Regions from separate parts of the Kluyvera sichuanensis genome, predicted to be linked through region 2. Evidence: predicted binding sites of a transcription regulator. Region 2 holds the regulator's gene; the other holds the start of a gene.
What was found. Region 2 encodes PurR, which represses purine synthesis genes. Its sites were predicted from a motif close to CANGCAAACGTTTGCNTG; they were not measured.

Region 1 (7,922 bases), 1.6 Mb from region 2:
GAATCTTCGTCACAACGTAGTCGATGGACGGCTCGAAGGAAGCCGGAGTACGGCCGCCGGTGATGTCGTTCATCAGTTCGTCGAGGGTGTAACCTACCGCCAGCTTGGCCGCCACTTTCGCAATCGGGAAGCCGGTTGCTTTGGAAGCCAGCGCCGAGGAGCGGGATACGCGCGGGTTCATTTCGATAACAATCAGGCGACCGTCTTTCGGGTTCACCGAGAACTGGACGTTAGAACCACCGGTTTCGACGCCGATTTCACGCAGTACCGCCATCGAGGCGTTACGCATGATTTGGTATTCTTTGTCGGTCAGGGTCTGCGCTGGCGCCACTGTGATGGAGTCACCGGTGTGGATGCCCATCGCATCGAAGTTTTCGATAGAGCAGACGATGATGCAGTTGTCGTTCTTATCACGCACCACTTCCATCTCGTACTCTTTCCAGCCGATCAGTGATTCATCAATCAGCAGCTCGTTGGTTGGCGAGAGATCCAGGCCGCGTTCGCAGATTTCTTCGAACTCTTCGCGGTTGTAAGCGATACCGCCACCGGTGCCGCCCATGGTGAAGCTTGGGCGGATGATGCATGGGAAGCCGACGTCAGCAGCAACTGCCAGGGCTTCTTCCATGGTGTGCGCGATACCGGAACGCGCGGTGTCGAGGCCGATTTTCTTCATCGCCACGTCGAAACGGCGGCGGTCTTCTGCTTTATCAATCGCGTCGGCGGTAGCGCCAATCATGGTCACGCCGAACTCTTCCAGCACGCCCTGACGCTCCAGCTCCAGCGCGCAGTTCAGCGCGGTCTGGCCGCCCATGGTCGGCAGAACCGCATCTGGACGCTCTTTTTCGATGATTTTGCGCACCACTTCCCAGTGAATCGGCTCGATGTAGGTCGCATCGGCCATTTCCGGGTCGGTCATGATGGTCGCTGGGTTGGAGTTCACCAGAATGACGCGGTAGCCCTCTTCGCGCAGCGCTTTACACGCCTGGGCACCGGAGTAGTCAAACTCACACGCCTGACCGATAACAATCGGGCCCGCGCCCAGAATCAGGATACTTTTTATGTCTGTACGTTTTGGCATGGCTCTTATTACTCCTGATTATTTCGCGGACTGACGGTATTGCTCAATAAGCTCGATAAAGTGGTCGAACAGCGGTGCCGCATCGTGCGGGCCTGGGCTCGCCTCTGGGTGGCCCTGGAAGCTGAACGCCGGTTTATCGGTACGGTGAATCCCCTGCAGGGTACCGTCGAACAGAGATTTGTGGGTCACGCGCAGGTTAGCTGGCATCGACGCTTCATCCACCGCAAAACCGTGGTTCTGCGCGGTGATCATCACCACGTTCTTATCCATGTCTTTCACCGGGTGGTTACCACCGTGGTGACCAAACTTCATCTTGATGGTCTTCGCACCGCTCGCCAGCGCCAGCAGCTGATGGCCGAGGCAGATGCCAAATACCGGCACCTCGGTCTGGAGGAATTTTTCAATCGCGTCGATAGCGTAGTCGCACGGTGCCGGGTCGCCAGGGCCGTTAGACAGGAACACACCGTCTGGATTCATCGCCAGAACTTCTTCGGCGGAGGTTTTCGCTGGCACTACCGTCAGGCGGCAGCCGCGGTCAACCAGCATACGCAGAATATTGCGCTTCGCGCCAAAATCGTAGGCCACCACGTGGAACGGCAGCTCTTCTTCGGATTTCGCTTCCGGCAGGTCACCCGCCAGCGTCCAGCTACCCTGCGTCCAGCTGTAGGCTTCAGCCGTGGTCACTTCTTTTGCCAGGTCCATCCCATTTAAGCCCGGGAACGCTTTGGCTTTTTCTAAGGCCAGCGTAGCATCCAGATTATCGCCTGCGATGATGCAGCCGTTCTGAGCGCCCTTCTCGCGCAGCAGTCGCGTCAGCTTACGGGTATCGATATCGGCAATCGCCACGATGTTATGGCGCTTAAGGTAAGAAGAGAGATCTTCGGTGTTGCGGTAGTTGCTGGCAATCAGCGGCAGGTCGCGAATAACCAGACCCTGAGCGTGAACCTGAGAGGACTCTTCATCGGCGGCGTTGGTGCCGACATTACCAATATGGGGATAAGTAAGGGTGACGATTTGGCGAGAATAGGAAGGATCAGTGAGGATTTCTTGATAACCGGTCATTGAAGTATTGAAAACGACTTCCCCAACCGCCGAACCCGTTGCCCCTATGGCCCGACCGTAAAACTGGGTTCCGTCTTCCAGAACCAATAGCGCTGACTTAATCAAAACACCCTCCAGAGAATATTTACTCGCTTTATTTGCATATTAATTCATAACAATGGCACAAATCAATGCAAATTTGCTTACCGATGAATTTCTGGCAAACGGCGGCATTCTAGTGACAGCCTCGGCAAATGTCTACCTTAAAGGACAATTTTTATTATTATTTTGCGCCACTGATGTGGCAGCAAGGCGATAGCCATCAAAAAGATCAACTAACTCATTGTAGAAAACGCTTGCGGAGCAGGAAGAGTGTTAAATTTCACTGAGGGGAGTAAAAAAGTAGACCAGATGGTCAAAATTTACATTTAACCAACACATTTAAGCCGGATAATTTATGAAAATAATGCTTTCATAAAAAAAATCATAAAAAAAAGACAAAATAAAAGGGCAATAAAATATTGCCCTCTGTAATCAAGTAATTATGACTACAATAACCACATCACGATGGGTAATAAATACTTATAGTTCATTCAAATTCAGCACATCACGCATATCAAAAAGACCATTTTCCTTAGTCTTTAGCCACAATGCCGATCTCACCGCACCGTTAGCAAACGTCATGCGGCTGGAAGCCTTATGCGTGATCTCTACACGCTCGCCAATATCAGCAAACATCGCGGTGTGTTCACCGACAATGTCACCGGCGCGAACGGTGGCAAAACCAATGGTACCCGGCACGCGTTCGCCGGTATAACCTTCACGCGAGTAGACCGCGCAGTCCTTCAGATCTTTATCCAGCGCCCCGGCGATCGCCTCACCCATTGCCAGCGCCGTACCTGACGGTGCATCCACTTTGTGGCGGTGGTGCGCTTCAATAATTTCGATATCGGTATAGTCGCCCATGACCTTTGCCGCTTTCTCCAGCAGCTTGAGCATGACGTTAACACCAACGCTGAAGTTGGCCGCGAAAACGATCGCAATCTCTTCTGAAGCCTCGCGAATGGCCTGTTTACCGGCATCGTCAAAGCCGGTGGTGCCAATGACCATGCCTTTGCCGTGCTGGCGGCAAAACGCCAGATGCGCCAGCGTGCCTTCCGGGCGGGTAAAATCGATGAACACGTCAAAATCATCTTTTACCGTATCCAGGCTGCTCTGAACGGTGACGCCAGACTTGCCTGCGCCCGCCAGTTCACCGGCATCGCTGCCCAGTAAAGAAGAGCCTTCACGCTCCAGCGCTGCCCCTAATTGAACTCCTTCCATCGCCAGGGTTGCCTGGATTAACTGCCGTCCCATGCGGCCGCCAGCGCCAGCAATGGCGACGCGGATTTGTGCATCATGCATAGCTATTCTCTTTTGTTAAAATTGCGTAAATCGTTTTCAGAGTAACCAGCCCGCTGCAGGGTCGCCAGCCGAAAACGCCCATAATTAGAATTTAATGATAAACAGAGAGGAATATCAGTAAAAGACATGATTCATCCCGCAGGATGAATCATTGCCGCAGCAAGGGAAAGAAGTCAAACTCGCTCGGGATGGCGATTAGGGGTGGGAAAACAGCGGGAAAACCGAGCAGTGGCCAGCGAATCCGCGAAGATAATTTCGCGGCGTCGGTTTTACGCCTCGAGCGTGTAGTTGACGATCATCTGCCCTTTTTTCATCTTCACCTGGGTAATCGTCACCGGCCCAATCTCTGAAAGTTGGGCAACGTGCGTTCCTCCGCACGGGTAAGCCGGGAGATGGCCAAAACCCACCTGCCGCAGTCCGTCGGCGAATGTCACCTGTCGGGCGAGATTTTCCGCCTGCCAGGCGCTGATTTTCGTTAACAACGACGGCGCATCCGGCAACGTGGCGTTTTCCCCAGTGGCGAAAGTAATACGCCCCTCATGGGGCCAATGGTGCGCTTTTACCGGATGCCAGCCGTACTCTGTCCCCGCCAGACCAATCAGATGCCCCGCAGAATGCAGCCGAGCGTGCAGCTTGCGCTGCGCCGCATCCACACGCAGATTCACTGCCCCGGAGGATAACGGTTTTGCCATCATATGCAGCACGTCGTCACCGCGCGCAAGCACCGCTTCAACCGGTTCATTGTCAATCCAGCCCACATCCGCAGGCTGCCCGCCGCCCTGCGGGTGAAACAGGGTGCTATCCAGCACCACCGTATAGCGCCCATCCGGCTCAGGTGTACAGCTCAGTACGTTAGCCCGACCTTCAGTATCATCGCAGGTGTAATAAAGACGTTCAGTCATGATTGTTCTCCTCTTAATGAGAAGAGTATATTCACTTTATCTGCGGCGATAATCCTGCGCCCACTCAATGCATCTTTGCCTGGTACGCACAAATGAACCCTAACCTTCTGCCCGACCTTGCCACCTTTGTGTTGATTATTGACCAGGGCAGCTTTACCGCGGCGGCAAAAGCCGCTGGAGCCACGCCTTCCGCCATTAGCCGCAGCGTGTCGCGCCTGGAGCAGGCGCTCGGCAGCAAATTGCTACATCGCACCACCCGCAAGCTGGCGTTGAGCGAAACAGGGAAAATGGTGTACGAACACGCGCAGGAGATGCTGAATGCCGCGCAGATGGCGCTGGATTCCGGCAGTAGCCGCCAGCAGGTGGCCCAAGGCAAGCTGACCGTTAGTGTACCGAAAGCGGTGGGACGTTTTGTGATTCACCCGCTGATGGCCGAATTCCTTGAGCGCTACCCGGACGTCGACGTGTGCCTGCGCCTGGAAGACCGCTATATGGATCTGATTGACGACGGCGTCGACCTGGCGCTGCGCATCAGCCAGTCCCCCTCCCCCGGTCTGTACGGCAAAGCGCTAATGCCGGTCAGCCATGTCATTTGCGCTACCCCGGCGTATTTACGTCAGCACGGCACGCCAGACACACCGCATGCGTTGCGCCACCATAGCTGTATCAGCCTCGGTGAAACGCCCGCCGACGCGCGCTGGAAATTCCGGCTTGGTGAGAAGAGCGAGACAATTCAGACTCACGGACGCTACGCCGCCAACCATACCGGCGTGCGGCTGGACGCGGTGAAAAACCATCTTGGTATCGGCAGCCTGCCGCTGTTTACCGCGCAGGAAGCGCTAGCTAACGGTGAGATTGTGCAGGTACTGCCGGAGTGGGAGTTTATCAGCGACTACAGCGGCGATCTGTGGCTGTTATGGACGCGTAATCAGCATATGCCCGCCAGAATGCGGGCGATGATTGATTATCTGAGCGAGAAGCTGCCGCAGCAAAGCCGCTAATGATAATTACGACGCCAGTGCAAAAACCTCCGCCACCCATTGGCGGAAGCCTTCGACGTCCAGCCCCAGCGCCACCTGCGCGTTAGCCGGCTGGCCGAGCTTCCCTTCAATATCCACGACCGTTGTCCCGGCGGTAAATTGCCCCTGCGTTTCAACGGTGACGTAGCAGCTTTGCAGAGTAAACAGCGCCGGGCGTGCCAGCCAAGCAATCGCGCACAGGTCGTGCATGCGCAGGCCGCTCTGCATACTGCCGCTGCGGTAGTGGCTGAACAATGCATGGAGCATACCGCCGGTTTTATTCAGCGCGGGCAGCGAGGCCAGATATTCTGGCGAGAGCGTCGCCTGGTTAGTCACGTCCAGCCCACACATCACAATCTCCAGGCCGCTGCGGAACACCAGCGCCGCCGCTTCCGGGTCGATAGCGATATTAAACTCGGCGTTCGGCGTAAAGTTACCGCGCCCGGCGGAACCGCCCATAATCACCAGGCGGCGAATATTGAAGCGGCACTCAGGGTACTGCGTCAGCAGCAGTGCGATATTGGTCAGCGGGCCAATGGCGACCAGCGTGACCGGCTCAGATGCCAGCATCAGCGCATCGCGGATCGCCTGAAACGCCGGTTTTGCCAGCGGCTGGCGGTTATGCTCGACAAAATCATAGCCCTCCATGCCGGATTCGCCGTGTACCGACGCCGCGTCGCGCAGCGGGCGAACCAGCGGTGCGGCCGCGCCCTGCGCCAGCGGCACATCCGCCTCCCAGAAATGGAGCAGCTGCAGGCCATTACGGGTGGTTTTCTCGACGGAGACGTTGCCGGCGACGGTGGTCATGAGCTGGAGATCCAGCTCGGGAGCAAACAGCGCTGCGGCAATCGCCGCGGCATCGTCGATACCGGGATCGGTATCCAGGAAGATAGGCAGTCGCATGATTTCTCCATAAAAAATGCCAGACGTTAAGCCTGGCATTTTTTCACATCTGCGGGAGAATTAATTTATTCGACTTCACGAACATCCACACGCAGCTCGCGCGGCACCTCAAAGACGATGTTCTCTTCACGACCTTCAAGGGTAATCGCCTCGCCGCCACCTAACGATTGCAGGCGAGCAATGACGTTCTGCACCAGAATATCCGGCGCGGATGCCCCGGCGGTGACGCCAACGCAGGTTGCCTCTTTCACCCAGGCTTCCTGGATATCAGATGCATCGTCAATCAGATAGGCCGCTTTACCCATCCGCTGCGCCAGCTCGGCCAGACGGTTGGAGTTGGAAGAGTTCTTCGACCCAACGACTAGCACCACGTCCGCCTGCTGGGCGAGCGATCGCACGGCTTCCTGACGGTTGGTGGTGGCGTAGCAGATATCATCTTTACGCGGGCCGACGATTTTTGGGAAACGGCTGCGCAACGCGTCAATAACATCAGAAGTGTCGTCCACCGAGAGCGTAGTCTGGGTCATAAACGACAGCTTGCTTTCGTCTTTCACCGCCAGCTTCAGTACGTCTTCCGGCGACTCGACGAGGTACATCCCCCCTTTCGGGTTGCTGTACTGGCCCATTGTGCCTTCAACTTCCGGGTGACCGGCGTGGCCGATAAGAATCGACTCTTCGCCGCGACGGCTGGCGCGCGCCACTTCCATATGCACTTTGGTAACCAGCGGGCAGGTCGCGTCAAAGACCGTCAGGTCTCGGCTTTTCGCTTCGTTACGCACGGCCTGAGAAACGCCGTGGGCGGAGAAGATCAGGATAGCGCCGTCCGGCACTTCGCTAATCTGCTCGATAAAGATAGCGCCACGTGCGCGCAGGCTGTCCACCACGTAGCGGTTATGCACCACTTCATGACGAACGTAGATTGGCGCGCCATAGATGGCGAGCGCATTTTCAACAATGCTGATAGCGCGGTCAACGCCTGCACAAAAGCCGCGTGGGTTGGCCAACAGGATCTGCATGTTACGCCTCCAGTACCGGATCGACTTCCAGTACTTCAATATCAAAATGAACGGTATGGCCCGCCAGCGGGTGGTTGAAATCAACCGTGATGGAGTCACCGTTAATCTCGCGGATCACGCCTGGCATCTCGCTGCCGTCCATTGCGGTGAACAGCATGATAGCGCCGATTTCCGGTTCACCCGCATCCATAAATTCGCGGCGGGAGAAATACTGGATAAGATCGGGCGTGGAAATCCCAAACGCCGCGTCAGGCTCCAGAGAGAATGCTTTTTTGTCCCCGGCCTTCAGGCCGAGAAGATGCTGCTCCAGCCCTTCAGACAGGGAGGCATCGCCCAGACGAAACAGCGCCGGTTTGCCGTTGTTACGGGTCGACTCTGCGGTAGAGCCATCGTCCAGTTTCAGCGTGAAGTGCACCAGCACCGCACTATTGCTTTGAATCGAGTTAGACATGCAGGGACAGCCTTTTATCTTACGACATTGGAATGACGATTATTGTTATTAGATAGCGTAGCCTGCAGTTCCCCGGCCTCGCTACGCTCGGCCGGGCTACAGACTGCG
Region 2 (7,922 bases):
CGCCGGGTTATCTCGTATCACGCAGAAGGTTTCCCTTCTGCGTTTTTGTTTTTATTGGCTGGCCAGCGCCTCTTCACCGCGTGAACGACCGCTCAGGAATACCACCAGCAGCGCCAGCGCGGCAACAATCGCCCCCATCACCGGTACAAAGCTGTAACCCAGACCACCGGAGATCACTGCTCCGCCCGCGACCGCACCCAGTGCGTTACCCAGATTGAACGCCCCGATATTCACCGAGGAAGAAAGACCCGGTGCTTCGTGCGCCACGCGCATCACGCGCATTTGCAGCGGTGGCACCACCGCGAAGGTTGCAGCCCCCCACACCACCATACTGAAGGCCGCGCCTACCTGCGTTTGCGCAAGGAACGGAATCGCCAGCATGATTGCCATCAGCAGCAGCAGGAAGCCCTTCAGCGTTCCGCTCACCGAACGGTCTGCGAATTTGCCGCCGAGGTAGTTACCGATTGAGAAGCCGACGCCAATCAACACCAGCATCAGCGTAATAAACGCTGGCGTGGCGTGAGTTATCATCCGCAGCACCGGTGAAATATAGGTATAGAGCGTAAACATCGCTCCCGCACCCAGTACGGTGGTCAGCAGCGCCGACAGCACCTGCGGACGCACCAGCACCGACAGTTCGCGCTTCACGTCCGGTTTTTCACCCGCCCCGCCCTTCGGCAGAGAGAACCACAGCCCCAGGATGGCAATAATGCCAAGGCCTGCCGTTGCCAGGAACGACATCCGCCAGCCGATGGTTTCACCAAGCCAGGTTGCCGCCGGCACCCCGCCGATATTGGCAATCGTCAACCCCATAAACATGGTCGCCACGGCGCTGGCCTGCTTATGCTTCGGCACCACGCTGGCGGCGACAACGGAACCCAGGCCGAAGAACGCGCCGTGGTTAAGGCTGGTAATAATCCGCGACAGCATCAGCGTGGTGTAGTCCGGCGCCATCGCCGACAATACGTTACCGAGGGTAAAAATCGCCATCAGGAAGATCAGGGCGTTACGGCGGGCACGATGTGAAAGCAGCAGCGTCATCAGCGGCGCACCAACCATCACCCCTACGGCATAGGCGCTGATCAGCATCCCGGCTGCGGGAATGGAGACGTCCACGCCTTTTGCGATCACCGGCAGGAGCCCCATTGGCGAGAATTCGGTAGTCCCGATGCCAAAGGCCCCGATGGCTAACGCCAGTAAGGGAAAGTTAATTTTCATGCAAATGCTCCGGTTGGCCGCACAACAGACGCGGCATGTCGATAATGGGCAAAAGCATGACATCAATCACATAAAAACAGAAGTGTACAAAACAGCAAAAGATTATTGCTAAACGGGTAACAATCAGACAGGAGGGAGCGGGCGCCCCCTCGCAGAGGAATTAATGCAGTACAGCAGTCAAACTTGCGGCAACGATCAGCGCAAGGGTAATGACGGTGGTGGTGAGTGACATCTTAAGTTCGGTACTCATCAACTTTTCTCCTTTTTATCGCTACAGCAAAACTGAGCTAACTCATTTTTGCACAGTATTGCGCAAAAATCTTCACAGATTTAGCAGGATGTTGGTTTTTACTCTTCCACTTTGCGTCAGGATAAGTCAAAATTCGACGCTTATTTATAAGCGTACCGGCCATTGACCCCCTCCTGTCGTCCTGTATCGTTTTCCCGGCGAATCGCAATCCACAAAATTGCGTCAGGGTGTGTGAAGGCAAACGTTTTCCTTTCGATTTTATCAGGGGCAGGCCAGGGTCTGGAGTGAGATGGAATGGCAACTATTAAAGATGTAGCGAAGCGCGCAAACGTTTCCACTACAACCGTATCACATGTAATTAACAAAACGCGTTTTGTCGCCGAGGAGACGCGTGAAGCCGTTTGGGCGGCGATCAAAGAGTTGCACTACTCTCCGAGCGCCGTTGCCCGCAGCCTGAAGGTGAACCACACCAAATCGATTGGTTTGCTGGCAACCAGCAGCGAAGCGGCCTACTTTGCCGAAATTATCGAAGCCGTTGAGAAAAACTGCTTTGAGAAAGGTTATACCCTGATTCTGGGCAACGCCTGGAATAACCTGGAAAAACAGCGCGCCTACCTGTCGATGATGGCGCAAAAGCGCGTGGATGGCCTGCTGGTCATGTGCTCCGAGTATCCGGAATCCCTACTGACGATGCTCGAAGAGTACCGTCACATTCCGATGGTGGTGATGGACTGGGGCGAGGCTAAAGCAGACTTCACCGACTCGGTCATCGATAACGCCTTTGAAGGCGGCTATACCGCCGGTCGTTACCTGGTTGAGCGTGGTCATCGCGATATCGGTGTGATCCCAGGTCCACTGGAGCGCAACACCGGCGCGGGCCGTCTGGCCGGCTTTATGAAAGCGATGGAAGAAGCGCAGATCAACGTACCGAAGAACTGGATTGTGCAGGGTGACTTCGAGCCCGAATCTGGTTATCGCGCAATGCAGCAGATCCTGTCGCAGCAGCCGCGCCCTACTGCTATCTTCTGCGGTGGTGACATCATGGCGATGGGCGCACTGTGCGCCGCAGATGAAATGGGTCTGCGCGTGCCGCAGGACATTTCGCTGATCGGTTATGATAACGTGCGCAACTCGCGTTTCTTCACCCCGGCGTTGACGACCATTCACCAGCCGAAAGATTCGCTTGGTGAGACGGCGTTTAACATGCTGATGGACCGTATCGTCAGCAAACGCGAGACCTCGCAGTCGATTGAAGTGCATCCGCGTCTTATCGAACGTCGCTCCGTGGCCGACGGCCCGTTCCGCGACTACCGCCGCTAAGCATTACCCACGGACACCCTACTCGGGTGTCCGCAGCCACTCTTCATTTAGCGTCTCGCTATCCCCCAGATATTCCAGCAGCCAGCTTAAAGCCGGCGACGCTTCGCTTTGCTGCCAGGTCAGGCAACAGGCGGCATCCGGGAACGGGTTTTCAAGCTGTAGCGCCACCCATGCCCCGCTTTCCAACCACGGTTGCGCCAGATGCCCCGGCACCATCGCCGCGCAAAGCCCCGCCGAGATACAGGTTTCCGATGAGGCCCAGTCCGGCACCACCACGCGCTTCTGGTTATCGAGCAGCCAGGTTGTTCGCTTTGGCAGCGATCGCGAAGTATCTTCGCGCACCAGTGACGGCCAGTTGCGCAACACATCATCACTGAGCGGGCCTTCCATCTGCGCCAGCGGATGGGTACTCGCCACTACGCAGTGCCAGTTGAGCATCCCCATATCACGAAACGCGAAACGGCCACCAACCGGAATCGCCTGAGTGGCACCAATCGCCAGCTCCACGCGACCATCGGCCAGCGCATCCCAGACGCCATTAAACACTTCCTGATAAACAATCAGTTCCACGTCGCTAAAGTGGCGATAGAAATCGACAATCAACTGCCGGGTTCGCTGCGGTTTCACGATATTATCGACGGCAATCGCCAACTGCCCTCGCCAGCCGTTAGCAATTTGCTGGCACTGTTGGCGAGTGATCTGCATTTTTTTGATAACAGAGCGCCCCTCCTTCAAAAACCATGCGCCAGCGGGAGTAAGCTCAACGTCGCGATGGCGCCGTTCGAACAGGGGAACTGCCAGCCACTCTTCCAGCTGGCGTACCGTATAGCTGACCGCAGAAGGCACGCGGTGCAGTTCCTGAGCCGCGGCGCTAAAGCTACCGTTGCGCGCCACCGCATCAACCACTTCCAGTGAATATTCAGACCACATTTTCTGCCTGCAAAATTTTTGAATGCATGACGCAAATATTAGCGTTTCACAAGCCGTTATGCACTCTCTACACTCAGCGGCATCGTTTATTCATGATAAAAAGGGCGAAATTAATGCAACCTGGGAAAGGATTTTTAGTCTGGCTCGCGGGGCTGAGCGTATTGGGCTTTCTGGCTACCGATATGTATCTCCCTGCCTTTGCCGCCATTCAGGAAGACCTGCAAACGCCGGCATCAGCCGTCAGCGCGAGTCTTAGCCTGTTTCTGGCCGGTTTTGCCGTCGCGCAACTCCTCTGGGGGCCGCTGTCAGACCGCTACGGGCGCAAACCGATTCTGCTGTCCGGGTTAACCATTTTCGCTATTGGCTGCATTGGCATGCTGTGGGTGCGCGATGGCACCACGCTGCTGGTCCTGCGTTTTGTGCAGGCCGTCGGCGTTTGCGCTGCGGCGGTGACCTGGCAGGCAATGGTCACCGACTACTATCCAGCTCAGCGCACCAACCGCATTTTTGCCACTATCATGCCGCTGGTTGGGCTCTCTCCGGCGCTCGCCCCGCTGCTGGGTAGCTGGCTGCTGGCGCACTTTGACTGGCAGGCCATCTTCGCCACGCTGTTTATTATCACCCTGGTGCTGATGCTCCCGGCGTTCCGCCTCAAGCCTGCGCACAAAAAAAATGCCACTAGCGAAGAAAAGCTGACCTTTATGCGCCTGCTGCGCAGTAAAGACTATCGCGGCAACGTGCTGATTTACGCCGCCTGCTCGGCGAGCTTTTTCGCCTGGTTGACCGGTTCACCGTTTATCCTGCATGAGATGGGCTACAGCCCAACGGTAATTGGTCTGAGCTATGTGCCGCAAACCATCGCCTTCCTGATTGGCGGCTACGGCTGTCGCGCCGCGCTGCAAAAATGGCGTGGTGCCCAGATGCTGCCGTGGCTGCTGGTTATCTACGCGCTGAGCGTGGTGGGTACCTGGGCCGTGGGTCTGGCAGAAAACGCCTCGTTGACCGCCCTGCTGATTCCGTTCTGCGTGATGGCCATTGCCAACGGCGCGATTTATCCGATCGTCGTCGCTCAGGCGCTGAAGCCATTCCCACAGGCAACAGGCCGTGCTGCGGCATTACAAAACACGCTGCAGTTAGGGCTCTGTTTCCTGGCAAGCCTTGCGGTATCCACATTGATTGCCACGCCGCTGCTGACCACCACCAGCGTGATGCTGGTGACCGTGCTGCTCGCAGGCGTCGGCTACTGGATGCAACTCGCCGCTCGTCGCGCTGAACGTGAAATAGAACACGCCACTTCTCACGCCTAAACATCACTCATATCAATATCCCAGGAAATGATTAGGGCGCTAAGATTTTTAGTTGAATCAACAAACTTAGCGTCCTATACTGGATCCGCATCACATAAATAATATAGATTGAACTTATTAAGCGGGAGCAGGATAGCTTCCCGTTGAACCATGGATTGGCTTTCGGCAAGGGATTCTTCCCTTCCTCTGTGCTACGTCGGATAGCAGGCTCACGAATTTCGTGAGATTTCTCACAAACCCAAAAAAAGCGTCTACGCTGTTTTAAGGTTCTGATCATCAGGTCGGGATGGAGAAGCTATGAGCTCATCGTGTATAGAAGAAGTTAGTGTACCGGATGACGACTGGTATCGTATTGTCAGCGAGCTGCTAGGCCGCGCAGGCATTGAAGTAAACGGCAATGCTCCCTGCGATATACAAGTCAGAAATCCTCGGTTGTTTAAACGTGTGTTACAAGAAGGTTCGCTGGGTCTTGGCGAAAGTTATATGGACGGTTGGTGGGAATGCGATCGTCTGGATATCTTCTTCGACAAGGTGCTGCGCGCCGGATTAGAAACGCAACTCCCTCACCATATTAAAGACACGCTTCGCATTGCCGGCGCGCGTCTGTTTAATCTGCAAAGCCGTCGTCGTGCCTGGCAGGTCGGTAAAGAACATTACGACCTGGGCAACGATCTCTTCAGCCGCATGCTCGACCCCTATATGCAATACTCCTGCGGTTACTGGAAAGATGCCCAGACGCTGGAAGAGGCGCAGCAGGCTAAGCTCGATCTCATCTGCCAAAAACTGCAGCTAAAACCCGGAATGCGCGTGCTGGACATCGGCTGCGGCTGGGGCGGTCTGGCAGCGTTTATGGCCAGAAACTACGACGTCACCGTCAAGGGCGTGACCATTTCAGCGGAACAGCAGAAAATGGCCCAGGCCCGCTGCGAGGGGCTGGACGTCGAGATCCTGCTGCAAGATTACCGCGACCTTAACGACCAGTTTGACCGTATTGTTTCCGTCGGGATGTTCGAGCACGTTGGTCCGAAAAACTATGACACCTATTTTTCCGTCGTCGACAAAAATCTGAAACCCGACGGACTGTTTTTACTGCACACTATCGGCTCGAAGAAAACAGACAATAATGTCGATCCCTGGATCAACAAATACATCTTTCCGAATGGCTGTTTACCCTCAGTACGCCAGATTGCGCACGCCAGCGAACCTCACTTTGTGATGGAAGACTGGCACAACTTTGGCGCTGACTACGATACGACGTTGATGGCATGGCATGAACGCTTCCTCGGCTGCTGGCCGGAAATCGCGGACAACTATTCTGAACGATTCAAACGCATGTTTAGCTACTATCTCAATGCCTGCGCGGGTGCTTTCCGCGCGCGAGATATTCAGCTCTGGCAGGTGATGTTCTCCCGCGGCGTCGAGAGCGGTTTGCGCGTCGCCCGCTAGTCACTTCACGTCTGCGCCGCACTGGCGCAGACGCTTTTATCCCCTTTCGCCGCTTCGGCAATAGCCAATGCAGCGGTCTATCCAGCGCAGCATCCCTTCCTGACGTTCAATCGCCCCTTCCAACACGATAAAATCGCCAAAACGATCGCTATCCAGCGGCGGCACCTGCGGATACTGTTCCATGGTTTTTTGCAGCACGTGAAGCCGCTCCAGGTGCTGCATCCGCTGATTTTCCAGCAGATGGATACGGGTAGTGAGATCCAGATAACTGGAAAAGTACATCCGCACCCGAAACACGTCCTTTGCCGTTTTCTCAATTGGCTCATCTTTATGCAGCCACTGCATCAGCGCCTGATGCCCGGCCTCGGTGATGCTGTACTTCTTCTTCTCCAGAATATCGCCGCTGATCTCAATATCGTAAGTCACCAGCCCCTCGTTAAACATGCTCTTCAGCTCGCCATAAATCTGGCTGTGTTTGGCATGCCAGAATTTGGCTAACTCATGGTTAAACGCTTTGCTGATGTCATATCCGGTCATCGCCGTCCGGTTTAACAAGCCAAGAATGGCATAGGTTAAAACTTTCATTGTGCCCTACCTGATGTTTTTCCCCGCTGAGTATACCACGCCGCGCCGTCATATCCGCTTTGATCAACATGTCAAAACAAACATGTAAACATTGACATGTTTATCAGTGTGGATTAGCGTCGTTAGCAGTTTGCTTTAACGTGTCAGCTTGTTAATAAAATATTGATTTAGTTAATGAACACCAAAATTACGGTTAAGGATGAAAAATGGATTACTCAAGGAAACGGTGGTGGATCCTCACCGCCAGCTGCTTTATCAACCTCTGCGTCGGGTCGATGTACGCCTGGAGCATTTTCGCCTCCCCGATGGCGGAGTACCTTTCCGGGCTGCACGGCAGCACAATCAGTTCGGCAAACCTGGCGATTGTGTTCGTAGTCTGTAACTCGGTCGGCCCCATCACCATGATTACCGGCGGTAAAATCAACGACACGCTGGGTCCGAAACTGGTGATTTTCATCGGCGGTCTGATGTTTGGCGGCGGCATGATCCTCTGCGGTTATGCCACCGAAGTCAGCCATCTGGTGTGGGCCTATGGCATCCTCACCGGCCTGGGCCTCGGTATGGTCTATGGGGCGACCATCAGTACCTCAATCAAGTTTTTCCCGGATAAACGCGGCTTCGTTGGCGGCATCACCACCGCGCTGTTTGGTATCAGTTCGGTTATTATCCCCCCCATTGCCGCGTGGATTACCGCTGAGGCGGGTATTCTCGCCGCCTTTAAAATTATTGGCCTGACCTTCGCGGTCATCGTCTGCGCCTGCGCTTTCGTGATGGAAAAATGCCCGGACGGCTTTACGCCGGCAGGCTGGCAAGCAGCGCAGGGCACAAAGCTGGGCGGTGTCTCCCCCGACAAAAACTGGCGGCAG

Region 1: a site for PurR is predicted at 2,337-2,354, ahead of carA (glutamine-hydrolyzing carbamoyl-phosphate synthase small subunit). Genes of this name have one in related genera too.

What each region holds. Positions count from the first base shown of each region.
Region 1 is NZ_CP162271.1:4,491,528-4,499,449, reverse strand. Features, by position in the region: gene carB (carbamoyl-phosphate synthase large subunit) at 1-1,078, opposite strand, end outside; gene carA (glutamine-hydrolyzing carbamoyl-phosphate synthase small subunit) at 1,097-2,245, opposite strand; gene dapB (4-hydroxy-tetrahydrodipicolinate reductase) at 2,702-3,523, opposite strand; gene AB2B48_RS21465 (alanyl-tRNA editing protein) at 3,793-4,425, opposite strand; gene AB2B48_RS21460 (LysR family transcriptional regulator) at 4,518-5,426, shown strand; gene rihC (ribonucleoside hydrolase RihC) at 5,433-6,347, opposite strand; gene ispH (4-hydroxy-3-methylbut-2-enyl diphosphate reductase) at 6,413-7,363, opposite strand; gene fkpB (FKBP-type peptidyl-prolyl cis-trans isomerase) at 7,365-7,814, opposite strand.
Region 2 is NZ_CP162271.1:1,018,501-1,026,422, reverse strand. Features, by position in the region: gene AB2B48_RS05115 (MFS transporter) at 52-1,218, opposite strand; gene AB2B48_RS05110 (YnhF family membrane protein) at 1,379-1,468, opposite strand; gene purR (HTH-type transcriptional repressor PurR) at 1,763-2,788, shown strand; gene punR (DNA-binding transcriptional activator PunR) at 2,807-3,718, opposite strand; gene punC (purine nucleoside transporter PunC) at 3,832-5,025, shown strand; gene cfa (cyclopropane fatty acyl phospholipid synthase) at 5,323-6,471, shown strand; gene AB2B48_RS05085 (PadR family transcriptional regulator) at 6,508-7,056, opposite strand; gene AB2B48_RS05080 (OFA family MFS transporter) at 7,263-7,922, shown strand, end outside.